Regions from separate parts of the Candidatus Stoquefichus sp. SB1 genome, predicted to be linked through region 1. Evidence: riboswitches for the same ligand, from Rfam matches in the RefSeq annotation. Region 1 holds a riboswitch; the other holds the start of a gene.

Region 1 (6,272 bases):
GTGAAAGATATGTATGATGTGATTGTTGTTGGTGGAGGACATGCAGGAATTGAAGCGGCTTTAGCCCCTGCGAGAATAGGAAATAAAACATTGTTAATAACGTCTCATTTTGATAATGTAGGATCTTTACCATGTAATACATCGATTGGTGGTCCGGCTAAAGGAATTATTGTCAGAGAGATTGATGCATTGGGTGGACAGATGGGAAAAACAGCCGATGCAACTTATCTACAAATGAAAATGTTAAATACTGCAAAAGGTCCAGGCGTTCAATCTTTGCGTGCTCAAGCTGATAAAAAAGCTTATCCTCGTTATATGCAAAATATCTTAAAGCAACAGGATAATCTTGATATTGTTGAAGGTATGGTTGAAGATTTAATTATAGAAGACGATACTGTTAAAGGTGTGATTTTAGATACTGGTGAAACATATCTAGGAATGACGGTTATCTTAACGACAGGAACTTATTTAAAGGCTGAGATTTTAGTTGGTGATCAGAAAACACCAAGTGGGCCTGATCAGGAGAGACAATCATTATTTTTGTCTGATAGATTAAAAGATTTAGGATTTAGAATTCAAAGATTAAAAACAGGAACACCTCCTCGTGTAGAAATCAACAGTGTTGATTATTCAAAAACTCAATGTCAACCAGGAACAGATGAACCTTTAGCTTTTAGTTATGAAACAACAAACTTCATTTCAATAGAAGAACAAACACCTTGTTATTTAACATATACAAATGAAACAACACATCAAATCATTAGAGATAATTTATCAAAATGTAGTATGTATTCAGGAATTGTTAAAGGAATCGGTCCACGTTATTGTCCTTCAATTGAAGATAAAATTGTTAAATTCTCAGATAAATCACAACATCAGATTTTCTTAGAACCTGAGTCAAAAGAAATGAATACGATTTATGTTCAAGGCTTTTCAACATCTATGCCTCATGATATTCAAGAACAAATGATTCGAACAATTCCAGGATTAGAAAACTGTCAAATTTTAAAATATGCTTATGCTATTGAATATGATGCAATTGATCCATTACAATTATGGCCTAGTTTAGAAACAAAAGTGATTAAAAATTTATTTACAGCGGGGCAGATTAATGGAACAAGTGGTTATGAAGAAGCTGCTGCACAAGGTTTAATAGCGGGTATCAATGCATCTCAAAAACTAAGTGGTAAAGCACCATTGATTTTAAGAAGAGATGAAGCCTATATTGGTGTTATGATTGATGACCTAGTGACAAAGGGAACAAAAGAGCCTTATCGTATGTTGACATCTAGGGCTGAATATCGTTTATTGTTAAGACATGATAATGCTGATGAACGTTTAAGAAAATATGGTTATCAGGCACATCTTGTTAGTGAAGAAGTTTATCAAACATATTTAAATAAAATGCAACGTATTCATAATGAAATTGAAAGATTAGAAAGTATCCGTTTCACTCCTAAACATGAAATTAATGATGTCTTAGAGCAATTGGGGTCATCACGTTTAAATGAAGGTATGAGTGCAAAATCATTACTTCAAAGACCAGAAATGGATTATCAGAAGATAAAACCTTTTATTGAAGATGCTCATCTTTCATTAGAAGAAGAAAAAAGAGTAACAATTCTCATTAAGTATAAGGGTTATATTGATAAAGCATTAAGACAAGTAGAAAAACAAAAGAAAATGGAAGAAAAACAAATTCCATTAGATATTGATTATCATCAAGTCTTGAATTTATCTTTAGAAGCAAAACAAAAATTATCTGAAATTAGACCAATGACAATTGCTCAAGCATCAAGAATTTCAGGTATTAATCCTGCTGACATATCTGTATTGCTTATTTATTTAAAACAATATTATTAAGAGGTATATATGAACCAAGAACAATTTATTGAAGCCTTATTAAAACAAGGAATCACACTTACAAATAAACAATTACAACAATTTCATCAATATTATGAAACATTAATAGAATGGAATAACAAAATGAATCTAACAGCTATTACTCAAAAAGAAGATGTTTATCTTAAACATTTCTATGATTCATTAACAATTTCTTTTGATTATGGTTTTAATCATCAATCTTTATGTGATATTGGTGCAGGGGCAGGATTTCCATCTATTCCATTAAAAATCATTTATCCTGATTTAAAAATCACAATTGTTGATTCACTAACAAAACGTATAACTTTCTTAAAACATTTAGTAGAAGTTTTACAGTTAGATCAGGTTGAAGCCATAAGTGCAAGAGCAGAAGAATATGCTAAAGATCATCGTGAATCTTTTGATATAGTAACAGCAAGAGCCGTTGCAAGATTGAATATTCTTGATGAATTGTGTTTACCTTTGGTAAAACCTAGTGGTTATTTTATCACTTTAAAAGGATTAAAAGCAAAAGAGGAATTGAGTGAAGCAAAACAGGGAATTGAGAAATTAGGTGGAAAAGTCATGAATGAAGTTGATTTTACATTAACAGATGAAAATGATCATCGTTGTAATATTTATATTCAAAAAATTAAGACAACGCCTGCTAAATATCCTAGAGCATTTGGACAAATTAAAAAGAAACCATTATAAGACGATAACTATTCGTCTTTTTTTGTGCCTGAAAAAAGGTTGTTTATGCCTAAAACATGATAAAAGATATAACTATTGATATAATGAATATGTCAGGAGGAGAAAGAAATGAAAGATAAAGTCATTATTGGTAAGTTAACAAGTCGTAAACTGATTTTGCTTGACTTGATAAGCGGTTTAATTGGATATGTAGGAGTGTATTATTTTTTGATTAGTTTGTTTAAAGGAAACTCATTTTTTCAAACAACTCCTTATGCCTTAGGAGGAATGAAGATTGCACTTGTTTTGATATATATGATTGCAACTATTGTTGGTCTATCAACATATGGGAGTAAACAATATATAGAGATTGATAAAACACATCTTTCTTATTATGCTACGACTCATCTCAAAGATAGATATTTACAATCATTTCGCTTAATATTCAATCAGCCTCAGATACCGGATTTACAAATCAAGATAAATGATATTGACCATTTTACATTATTATATAGTGATGTTTATATGGGCTGGGCGCAAAAAGGACATTCCATTATCTTTAATATAACTTTAAAAGATGGAACATTGATACGCATCATGCCAGATAATCTTTATTTTGAAAAACAAAATTGTTTAAGAGGACTTGAATATATCGAACAATTAGGTATTCATATAGACGATCCTTACCATATTAAAGATGCTTTACAAGATACAACTATGAGATTTGCTGAATATATTGAGAAAGTGAGGAAAGACAATGAAACTTAATGTTTATATAGATACTAAAGATAACTATCTTTTTCAACATATCCAAACTCATCTTAATCGTTTTATTGCTCATATCCAATATGTATCATATGAAAACCTGAAAGAACCATTCATTGTATTTAAAGAAGTTAATTCTATTTGGGATTTACAATCACATGTTTATCCTAGTCATACCGTTATCTATATTTTAAATAATGCTGAATTGATATTTTTAGCACTAGATTATAGCCCTCTAGGTTTTATCCGTAAAGATCAGTTTGATAATGATATTGAAAATATCATTCATGTGATTACAAAAATTTATCAAAATCTAGAAAGTATATTAACATTAAAAATAGGTTATACACATATTCAATTAGAAAGTAGTCAAATCACTTATATTGAATCATATGGTCATTATCTCGTTATTCATACCTTAAATAGTGAATATCGAATAAGAGAGAAAATAAGTGATATGCTAAAAAAACTTCCAATAAATTTTAAACGTATTCATAAAAGTATTATTGTGAATCAAACTTATGTTCACTCTCAGCAAGGGCAGGAACTGATATTAAATAATGGAGAAAGACTGCCAATTGGTAGAAAATATAAATTTTAATAACGAACGTGATAAAATTTCACGTTCCTTTTAGCATAAGATATCTTTTGTTTCGCTACGAAAAATGTTATAATATGAAACGGATTATAAGGAGTGAAGAATGTGAAAGAACCAATGTATAAATTTATTGATATTAATCAAATTGTTGCTAATGAAAATCAGCCGAGAACACATTTTGAAAATGAAAAGATTCAAGAATTATCAGTATCTATACAACAAAATGGATTATTACAACCAATTGTTGTAAGACCATATAATGGTAAATATCAAATTGTTGTTGGAGAAAGAAGATATCGTGCGTGTAAACTTGCAAAATTGGATGAAGTTCCTTGTATTGTACAAACATTAGATGAACAACAAACAGCAACTGCGGCGATTGTTGAAAATATTCAAAGAGAAAACTTATCACCAATTGAAGAAGCCTTGGCTTATCAACAGTTGATTGATACACAAAATTTAACACAAGAACAATTGGCTCAAAAAGTTGGTAAAAAACAATCAACAATTGCTAATAAATTAAGATTATTACAATTGCCTATGACAGTTCAGGAAGCTGTCAGAAGAAGAGATATTACAGAGCGACATGCACGTGCACTCTTAAAGTTAGATACAACTGCTAAACAAAATAATATGTTAAGAGAAATCATGGATAAAGGTTTAAATGTTGAACAGACGGAACAAAAAATTAAGAGTAAGATAGAACCAAAAGTTCCACAGACAAAGCCAAAAACAAAGAGTATTTCTCAAAATTTAAAAATAGCAATGAATACAATTGAACAAGCTGTACAGATGGTTCAACAGGCAGGAGTAGAAACAGTTGTAGAAAGTCAAGAAACAGATGATGAAATGATTTATATAATTAAGATGAAAAAATAGAATATGATAGTACGGGAGCTTATAAATAGGCTGAGAGGAAGTTGTGAACTTCGACCGCACCTGATTTGGGTAATGCCAACGGAGGGATTTATACTTTACAAAGTAAGGGAATATGTCACGGGCATATTCCTTTTTATATTAAAAGGAGAGATGATAAGATGTTTGAAAAAATTATGCAAAATGTGTGTGAGAAAAAGCCATTAATTCATTGTATAACAAATGCAGTGACAATGAATGATTGCGCCAATGCAGTATTAGCTGTTAAGGGAAGTCCAATTATGGCTGATGATGAGAAAGAGGTTGAAGAGATTACAAGTATTTGTCAGGGATTGGTTTTAAATATTGGAACTTTAAATCAAAGAACAATAGCGTCAATGATAAAAGCTGGAAAGAAGGCGAATGCATTAGGACATCCAGTTATATTGGATCCTGTTGGGGCTGGTGCTAGTTCTTTACGTAATGAGTGTATACAGCAACTCTTAGATGAAGTTAAGATGACTGTCATTAGAGGAAATATTTCAGAGATAAAAGCAATTGCGTTAAATACATCAACGACAAGAGGTGTTGATGCAAGCGAGGAAGATGCGATTGATGAAAATAATAGAGATGATGTGATTGCTTTTGCTAAAAGATTGAGTCAAAAAACAGGAGCAGTGATTTCTATCAGTGGGGCTATAGATGTGATTGCGAATGAAAAAGAAGCTTATCTGATTCAAAATGGTTGTCCACAAATGTCATTGATTACAGGAACAGGATGTATGTTAAGTGCAATAACTGGTGTTTATGTATCAGCAAATACAGAGTCAGTTTTATTAGCTGTTGCTTGTGCTACAGCAATTATGGGATATAGTGGTGAATTGGCTTTTCAAAGGATTCAACAGGAACAATTAGGAATAGGGAGTTTGAGAGTTTATTTAATGGATTATCTTTATTTGATGGATTTTCATCGTTTAGAGGAGGGACTTAAAGTTGAAAGAAGATAGTATACAACAAGCAATGTGTTTATATCTTGTGACTGATCAAAGATGGGTACATCACTCTTTTTATGAAGATATTGAAGAAGCATTAAAAGGTGGTGTTACATGTGTTCAGTTAAGAGAAAAACATATGGATAATCAAAGTTTTATTGAGGAAGCAAAAGAAGTGAAGAAGCTTTGTGAAAAATATCATGTTCCTTTCATCATTAATGATAATGTTGAAGTCATGTTAGCAGTTAATGGAGATGGGATTCATGTTGGGCAACATGATATGCAAGCTAAGGATGTAAGAAAAAGAATTGGACCAAATAAGATTTTAGGAGTTTCTGTTCATTCTGTTGAACAGGCTGTAAGTGCTTATCAGGCAGGAGCTGATTATTTAGGAGTGGGTGCTGTTTTTTCAACGCAAACAAAAGATGATGCCATTGTAGTTGATAAACAAACATTAAGGGATATTTGTGATGCTGTTTCTATACCAGTGGTTGCGATTGGTGGAA
Region 2 (6,272 bases), on a different contig from region 1:
TTCGTTTTTCAGATGAGCATGTTCAGGCTTATCGAGAAGGTCAAATTCAAAGAACAAAAACAATGACGTTACAAAGTGAAAGTTCACTATTTGGTGTTACACTTTCATTACCAGATCAAATGACTTATGTTGATGAAACACATAATCAACGTCAAAAAGGTGGAAATGTGACGATTAAAGGACAGACAAAATTTCATTTAGAAGCACCATTAAATGAAAAACTTGATGTCTTTTTTTCTGGCGAAAAAACCAGTTCATATGATTTCTTACCAATTGTTTCTACTGCCAGTTCATCTAGTTTACAAAATGTTGGTCGAGGTGAATATATCACTCAACCTCATCAGACAACTTCCATGTCAGTTGAATGGTTACAATTAGCTTCTTTAGAAATTACTAAGACAGATGTTTATCAACAGCTTATTGATGGGGCCGTTTTTAGATTGTGGAATCAAGCAGATTATGATCAGCAAATAACAGTTAAGAATGGGCGAATCACTGTCAATGATTTAACAACAGGAATTTATTATTTACAAGAAGTCAATGCACCCGATGGCTTTTTAAAAGATGATACGATTTACACGATTACTCTTCAAGCAGGAGATACTGTTTCGCAAACTGTGACAGATAAAGAACCAACAGGTGAAATTAAGATTACCAAAACAAATGACCATCAAGATAAGATTAAAAATGCAGAATTTGATATTGTCAGTGATGGTGATATTTATTCAGCTGGTGGAAAACTTTTATTGAAAGATGGAACAATCGTAGATCATGTAGTTTCTGATGAATTGGGACTTGCTACTTCTAAACAGTTACCTTTAGGAAATTATTATATTATAGAAACAAAGGCACCGGATGGTTATTTATTGAATCAAGAACGTTTGAAAGTTTCACTTAAATATGTCGATCAAACAACTTCAGTTGTGAGTGCATCCTCTACGATGATTAATTTAGAAGCAACAGGATCGATTCAATTTCAAAAGAAAATAGATAGTCAAATAACGGATGGTCACTTAGGTGACGTTTTTTTATCTCAAATTGAATATGGATTATATGCACGAGAAACAATTCAAAATACTGCGAAAACAGTGACTTATTATACAAAAGATCAACTTGTTTCTCAGAAGGTAACTGATGATAAAGGCGTTATCAAATGGGATCAGTTACCATTAGGTCATTATTACTTAAAAGAACTGAAAACAAATCAATCATTAGTTTTAAATCCAGAGGAAATAGATGTTGATGTTCTCTATGCTGGAATGAATACACCTCAGGTTCATGTGCTGGCTTCTGGAGTGAATAAAATTGCGAGTCAACGTATTCAAATCTTTAAGGAAGGAACGAAAGAAGGAAGTAATGGTGTTGTCAAAGGCTTACCAGGGGCAGAATTTACATTTGTTTTAAATAGTGAGTATGAGCAGGTTGGATTTGAAAAAGCTAAACGCTATTTTGTTGGGACAACAGATGCAAATGGTTATTTAACTACATCACTGTTGCCATATGGAACATATCGTGTGAAAGAAACAAAGACACCTCAAGGGTATTATGGAGCGAGTGATTTTCTTGTTTCTGTAGAAAAGGATTCATCTTTATATGAAGTAGGATATCGTTTGAAAAAGGTTACTGTGAATAATGTTCCTTTTGAATCATTATTAAAGGTGATTAAGGTTGATCAAAATTCAGGAGAGATAATTCAACTTGCTGGAACAACATTTAAACTCAAGAATTTAGATACAAATGAATATGTTTCTTATATTGATTGGAGTGCTTTCCCAAATATTGTTGTTAATCAATGGACAACACATGATGATGGAAGTGTAACTTTAAATACGAAGTTAAAAGCCGGAAATTATCAATTAGAAGAAGTGAAAGCACCAGAGGGTTATGTCATCAATCCAACACCAGTTGTTTTCCAAATTTCTCAAGATCATTATGATATTGCTGATGATAAGCTGACTCCTATTACAGTGGTAAAAATGGGTGATAAAGCTGTCAAAGGACGTGTCACAATTGAAAAAACAGGAGAAGTATTAACTGATTATCGTGATGGAAAATTTATTTATGAGCAACAGGGATTAGCAAATGCAAAATTTGAAATTTATGCAAAAGAGGATATTATGGATCCTAGTCATAATGGCAAGGTTCTATATCAAAAAGGAGAACTTGTTGAGACTTTAGTTACAAAAGAAAAAGGTCGAATCACTTCTAAAGAACTTCCTTTAGGAGAATATGAATGTTTAGAAGTAGAAGCACCATATGGCTATGTTTTAGATACTGAAAGAAAAGCTTTTTCATTAACATACGACAATCAAGAAACAGCAATTATCTATCAACATCAAGCGATTCAAAATGAACGACAGAAAGTCCAAATTGAAGTTGCTAAAAAAGATGCTAAGACAAATGAAATGGTTTTTGGAGCAGAGTTTTCATTAATTGCTAATCGAGATATTTATAATGTGAATGGTGAAGTAATTGTGAAAGCAGGAACAGTATTAGAAAAAGTGATATCATCACAAACAGGTAAAGTTCTCTTTAATAGTGATCTGCCATTGGATTTAACGCCTGAATATGCAACTATGCCAATTGAAGAATCAACCGAAATTGTTGGTGATCCTCATTCTCTTTATCTTATTAAAGAAACAAGACAACCAGATGGGTATATTTCAAAACCAGTTCATTATTATGTTGATGCCAAGTATACTCAATCACAGGAAAAGGTGATACAACATACATATGATTTCTATAATCAAAAAACAAAGACTGTTGTTCATAAAGTGGATTCAGTCAGTTTGGAACATATTGAAGGGGCACATTTACAAATTATTGATTCACAAACAAAAAAGATTATTGATGAATGGGATAGTACTCAGGAGGGACATGTTATTGAAGGTTTAGTCGTTGATCGTCTTTATATTTTGCATGAAACAGTAGCTCCTATAGGTTATACCATTGCAAAAGATCAAGAATTTACTATTCAAGATCAAGAAGATGAGCAAAGTATTCGTTTTATAAATGAGAAAATGCCAATTACTGTTTTAGGTGATGAACCAGTCGTTACACAGGATTTGACGATTATCATGCCTTATATTGTTATTATTATTGGTTCATTTATCTGTTTACAGATTGTAAAGAAAAGACAACGTGATAAATAAAGAATAACCAAAAAGTCCTACAGTTATTTGTCTGTAGGACTTTTGATTATAAGTTTAATAAACGTTTTGTATCTCTTGCAATGACTAATTCTTCATTTGTTGGGATAACATAAACTTTAATTTTAGATTCTGGTTTCGTAATTAAACGTTCACCTTCACCATTTTCGTTTGCATCATCATCAATCACAATACCTAATGCTTCACTAACTAATGAAAGAATTTCTTTTCTTGCAAATGCAGAATTTTCTCCAATACCAGCAGTGAAAGCAATCGCATCACAACCACCTAAAGCTATAAAATAACGTCCAATATATGCAATAACTCTTCTAAAGAAAATATCCATAGCAAGTTTTGCTCTTTCATTTCCTTCATTAGCCGCATTCATAACATCTCTAAAATCACTAGAAACACCTGACACACCTAATAATCCAGATTCTTTATTTAACATATGAATAACATCTTTCATATCCATACCAACTTGTTCAATAAGATAATCGATGATTGAAGGATCTAGGTCTCCACTACGTGTTCCCATCATAATTCCTGCTAATGGTGTAAATCCCATTGATGTATTAATAGATTTTCCATCTTTAACAGCTGTTAAAGAACCACCAGCACCAAGATGAGCAACAATAATTTTAGAATGTTCAGGATGCCCTAACTTATCAATAACTCTTTGAGAAACATAAAAATGTGATGTCCCATGAGCACCATATTTTCTAACTTTGTTTTCAGTATAGAATTTATATGGAATTGGATAAATATAACATTTAGGTTCTAATGTCTGATGAAAAGCAGTATCGAATACAGCTACTGCACCAGCAGTTGGAATCGCTTCTTTAAAAGCATAATATCCTGTTAAATGTGCAGGATTATGTAATGGTGCTAATGATTTTAATTCATCAATTTTATTGACAACATCATCATCAATAATAGCTGATTCTTTAAAATAAGATCCACCTTGAACGACACGATGACCAACACCCTTAATTTCATCTAATGAAGAAACAATTTGTTTTTCCATTAATGTATCTAATAACAAATGAACAGCTTCTTTATGTGTTGGAATCGCTAAAGTACGGACATCTTTTTCACCATTATATTTAATTGTGAAAATAGCATCTTCCATACCAATTCTTTCAATCACTCCAGAAGTAATAACATCTTCATTATCCATTTCAAATAATTGAAATTTTAATGATGAACTACCAGCGTTCACAGCAATAACTTTTGACATTTATTTCGTCCTCCCTTAATTCTCCTTTATTATAGCATTAAAAATAAAAAAAACTAGGAAAAAATACGTGAAAAATATAACATATCGATATATCATTTTGATGAATATATCTATTATTTTAAGGATGAAAAAAATGACTATCTTTATCAATTGATAGAAAATCTTGAAATTTATAGAAAAAGGATTATAATAGTCGTTGAGCCAGGGGTGCTTTTGCTGAGAGAGGTTTTAGCCTCATCCCTTATCATCTGAACTGGGTAATGCCAGCGTAGAGAGTGCAAATAACGTTATTTTTGCTTTCTTGCGCATGTGTGAGAAAGCTTTTTTATTTGTATGGCTCCAATATAAAATGTGGAGGAGAAAATGAAAAAATTATTTAAAGTTGACTTGAATGTCAAAACAATGGTTCAATTAGCTATGTTTATGGCTATTACAATTATCTTAGGATATGTTAACAAGATTATTCCTGAGATGCCTCAAGGTGGTGCATTTATTTCTATAGATGTTATTGCAATCTTTTTATGTGCTTATTTACTAGGGGCTGGTTATGGCGTTATTTGTGGAATTGGCGTTGCTATTTTGCAATTTGTTTTAGCAATTGCAAGTTATTGGGGTCCATGGTCAGTTTTGTTAGACTATGTCTTACCTTTAGCTGTTTGTGGTATCGCTCCTTTGATAAAGTCCACTCATTTTAAAGAGGTTCCTATTTATTGGGGAATTATTGTTGCAATGTTTTTAAAATATTTGTGTCATTTTGCAAGTGGGGCATTTTTGTTTGCTGAATATGCACCTGAAGGAATGAATCCAATGATTTATTCTTCTATTTACAACTTGCCTTATAATGTCACAACTTTAATATTATGTATGATAGTTGTTCCTATCTTATATTCTCGATTAAAAAATGTATTTCGTTAAAAACTGAGCAGACGATGCTCAGTTTTTAAGTGCTATTCTAGCCTGATAATTGAAATTGAAGAGAGATTGGGGATTATTTAAATTCTCATTAGGCAGATATTTTGTTCAAATAAGCCTATAATAGATGACATTTATCATTTTATAAAAGGTTAAGAGGAAATAGGTTTCTCTTTTGTTTTCGAATAATAAACCTTTCAAAATGATATGATTTTGTGTATAATAACTATGTTATAGAAAGAGGTATGTTTATGAATAAAGCATTAGTAGGACATGATGTGCTTATTCATTGTTATAAGCATGATGGGAGTATTCATCGCTGCTGGAAAAAGGGATTTGTTTTAGAAGAAACAAGTCAGCATTATATTGTCATTAATAATCGGACTTTAGTGACAGAATCAGATGGTCGAAGATGGTATACAAGAGAGCCAGCTATCTGTTATTTTCCTAAGAATCAGTGGTATAATGTTATTTGTATGATTCGTAAAAATGGTGTTCATTTTTATTGTAATATTGCATCTCCAACATTGTTTGATGGTGATGCCTTAAAGTACATAGATTATGATTTGGATTTAAAAGTTTTCCCTGATTATAAATATAAAATATTGGATGAAGAAGAATATCGTCAACATAAAGCACAAATGCATTATGGCGAAAAATTAGATCAAATATTAAATCAGCAGTTAGATATTCTCATAGAGATGGCGATGAATATGTCTGGACCATTTAGACCAGGTTTTGCTGAACATTGGTATGGTGTTTATCAGCAGTATATATCAAAAAAGTAAGGAGGAAAGGGCATGATAACGTTTCATAGTGAACAGGATATGATTGATTTTGGAGAAAGATTGGCGAATCTTTTGTTTCCTGGAGCAGTATTGACATTAGAAGGAGAATTGGGGGCTGGAAAGACAACTTTTACAAAAGGAATTGGTAAAGGATTAGGAATTTCCAAGGTCATTAATTCACCA

The links. Region 1 has a riboswitch for thiamine pyrophosphate ahead of thiM (hydroxyethylthiazole kinase). Riboswitches for the same ligand answer to the same signal wherever they lie in the genome.
Region 2: another riboswitch for thiamine pyrophosphate. It lies ahead of BN1865_RS06330 (energy-coupled thiamine transporter ThiT); the one in region 1 lies ahead of thiM (hydroxyethylthiazole kinase).

What each region holds. Positions count from the first base shown of each region.
Region 1 covers NZ_LN852695.1:72,775-79,046, reverse strand. Annotated here, with positions in the region: gene mnmG (tRNA uridine-5-carboxymethylaminomethyl(34) synthesis enzyme MnmG) at 10-1,863, shown strand; gene rsmG (16S rRNA (guanine(527)-N(7))-methyltransferase RsmG) at 1,873-2,577, shown strand; gene BN1865_RS08465 (hypothetical protein) at 2,686-3,324, shown strand; gene BN1865_RS08460 (LytR/AlgR family response regulator transcription factor) at 3,314-3,922, shown strand; gene noc (nucleoid occlusion protein) at 4,025-4,798, shown strand; TPP riboswitch at 4,800-4,902, shown strand; gene thiM (hydroxyethylthiazole kinase) at 4,957-5,781, shown strand; gene thiE (thiamine phosphate synthase) at 5,768-6,272, shown strand, end outside.
Region 2 covers NZ_LN852694.1:519,315-525,586, forward strand. Annotated here, with positions in the region: gene BN1865_RS06320 (SpaA isopeptide-forming pilin-related protein) at 1-3,152, shown strand, start outside; gene BN1865_RS06325 (acetate/propionate family kinase) at 3,199-4,389, opposite strand; TPP riboswitch at 4,583-4,682, shown strand; gene BN1865_RS06330 (energy-coupled thiamine transporter ThiT) at 4,753-5,304, shown strand; gene BN1865_RS06335 (DUF402 domain-containing protein) at 5,553-6,089, shown strand; gene tsaE (tRNA (adenosine(37)-N6)-threonylcarbamoyltransferase complex ATPase subunit type 1 TsaE) at 6,102-6,272, shown strand, end outside.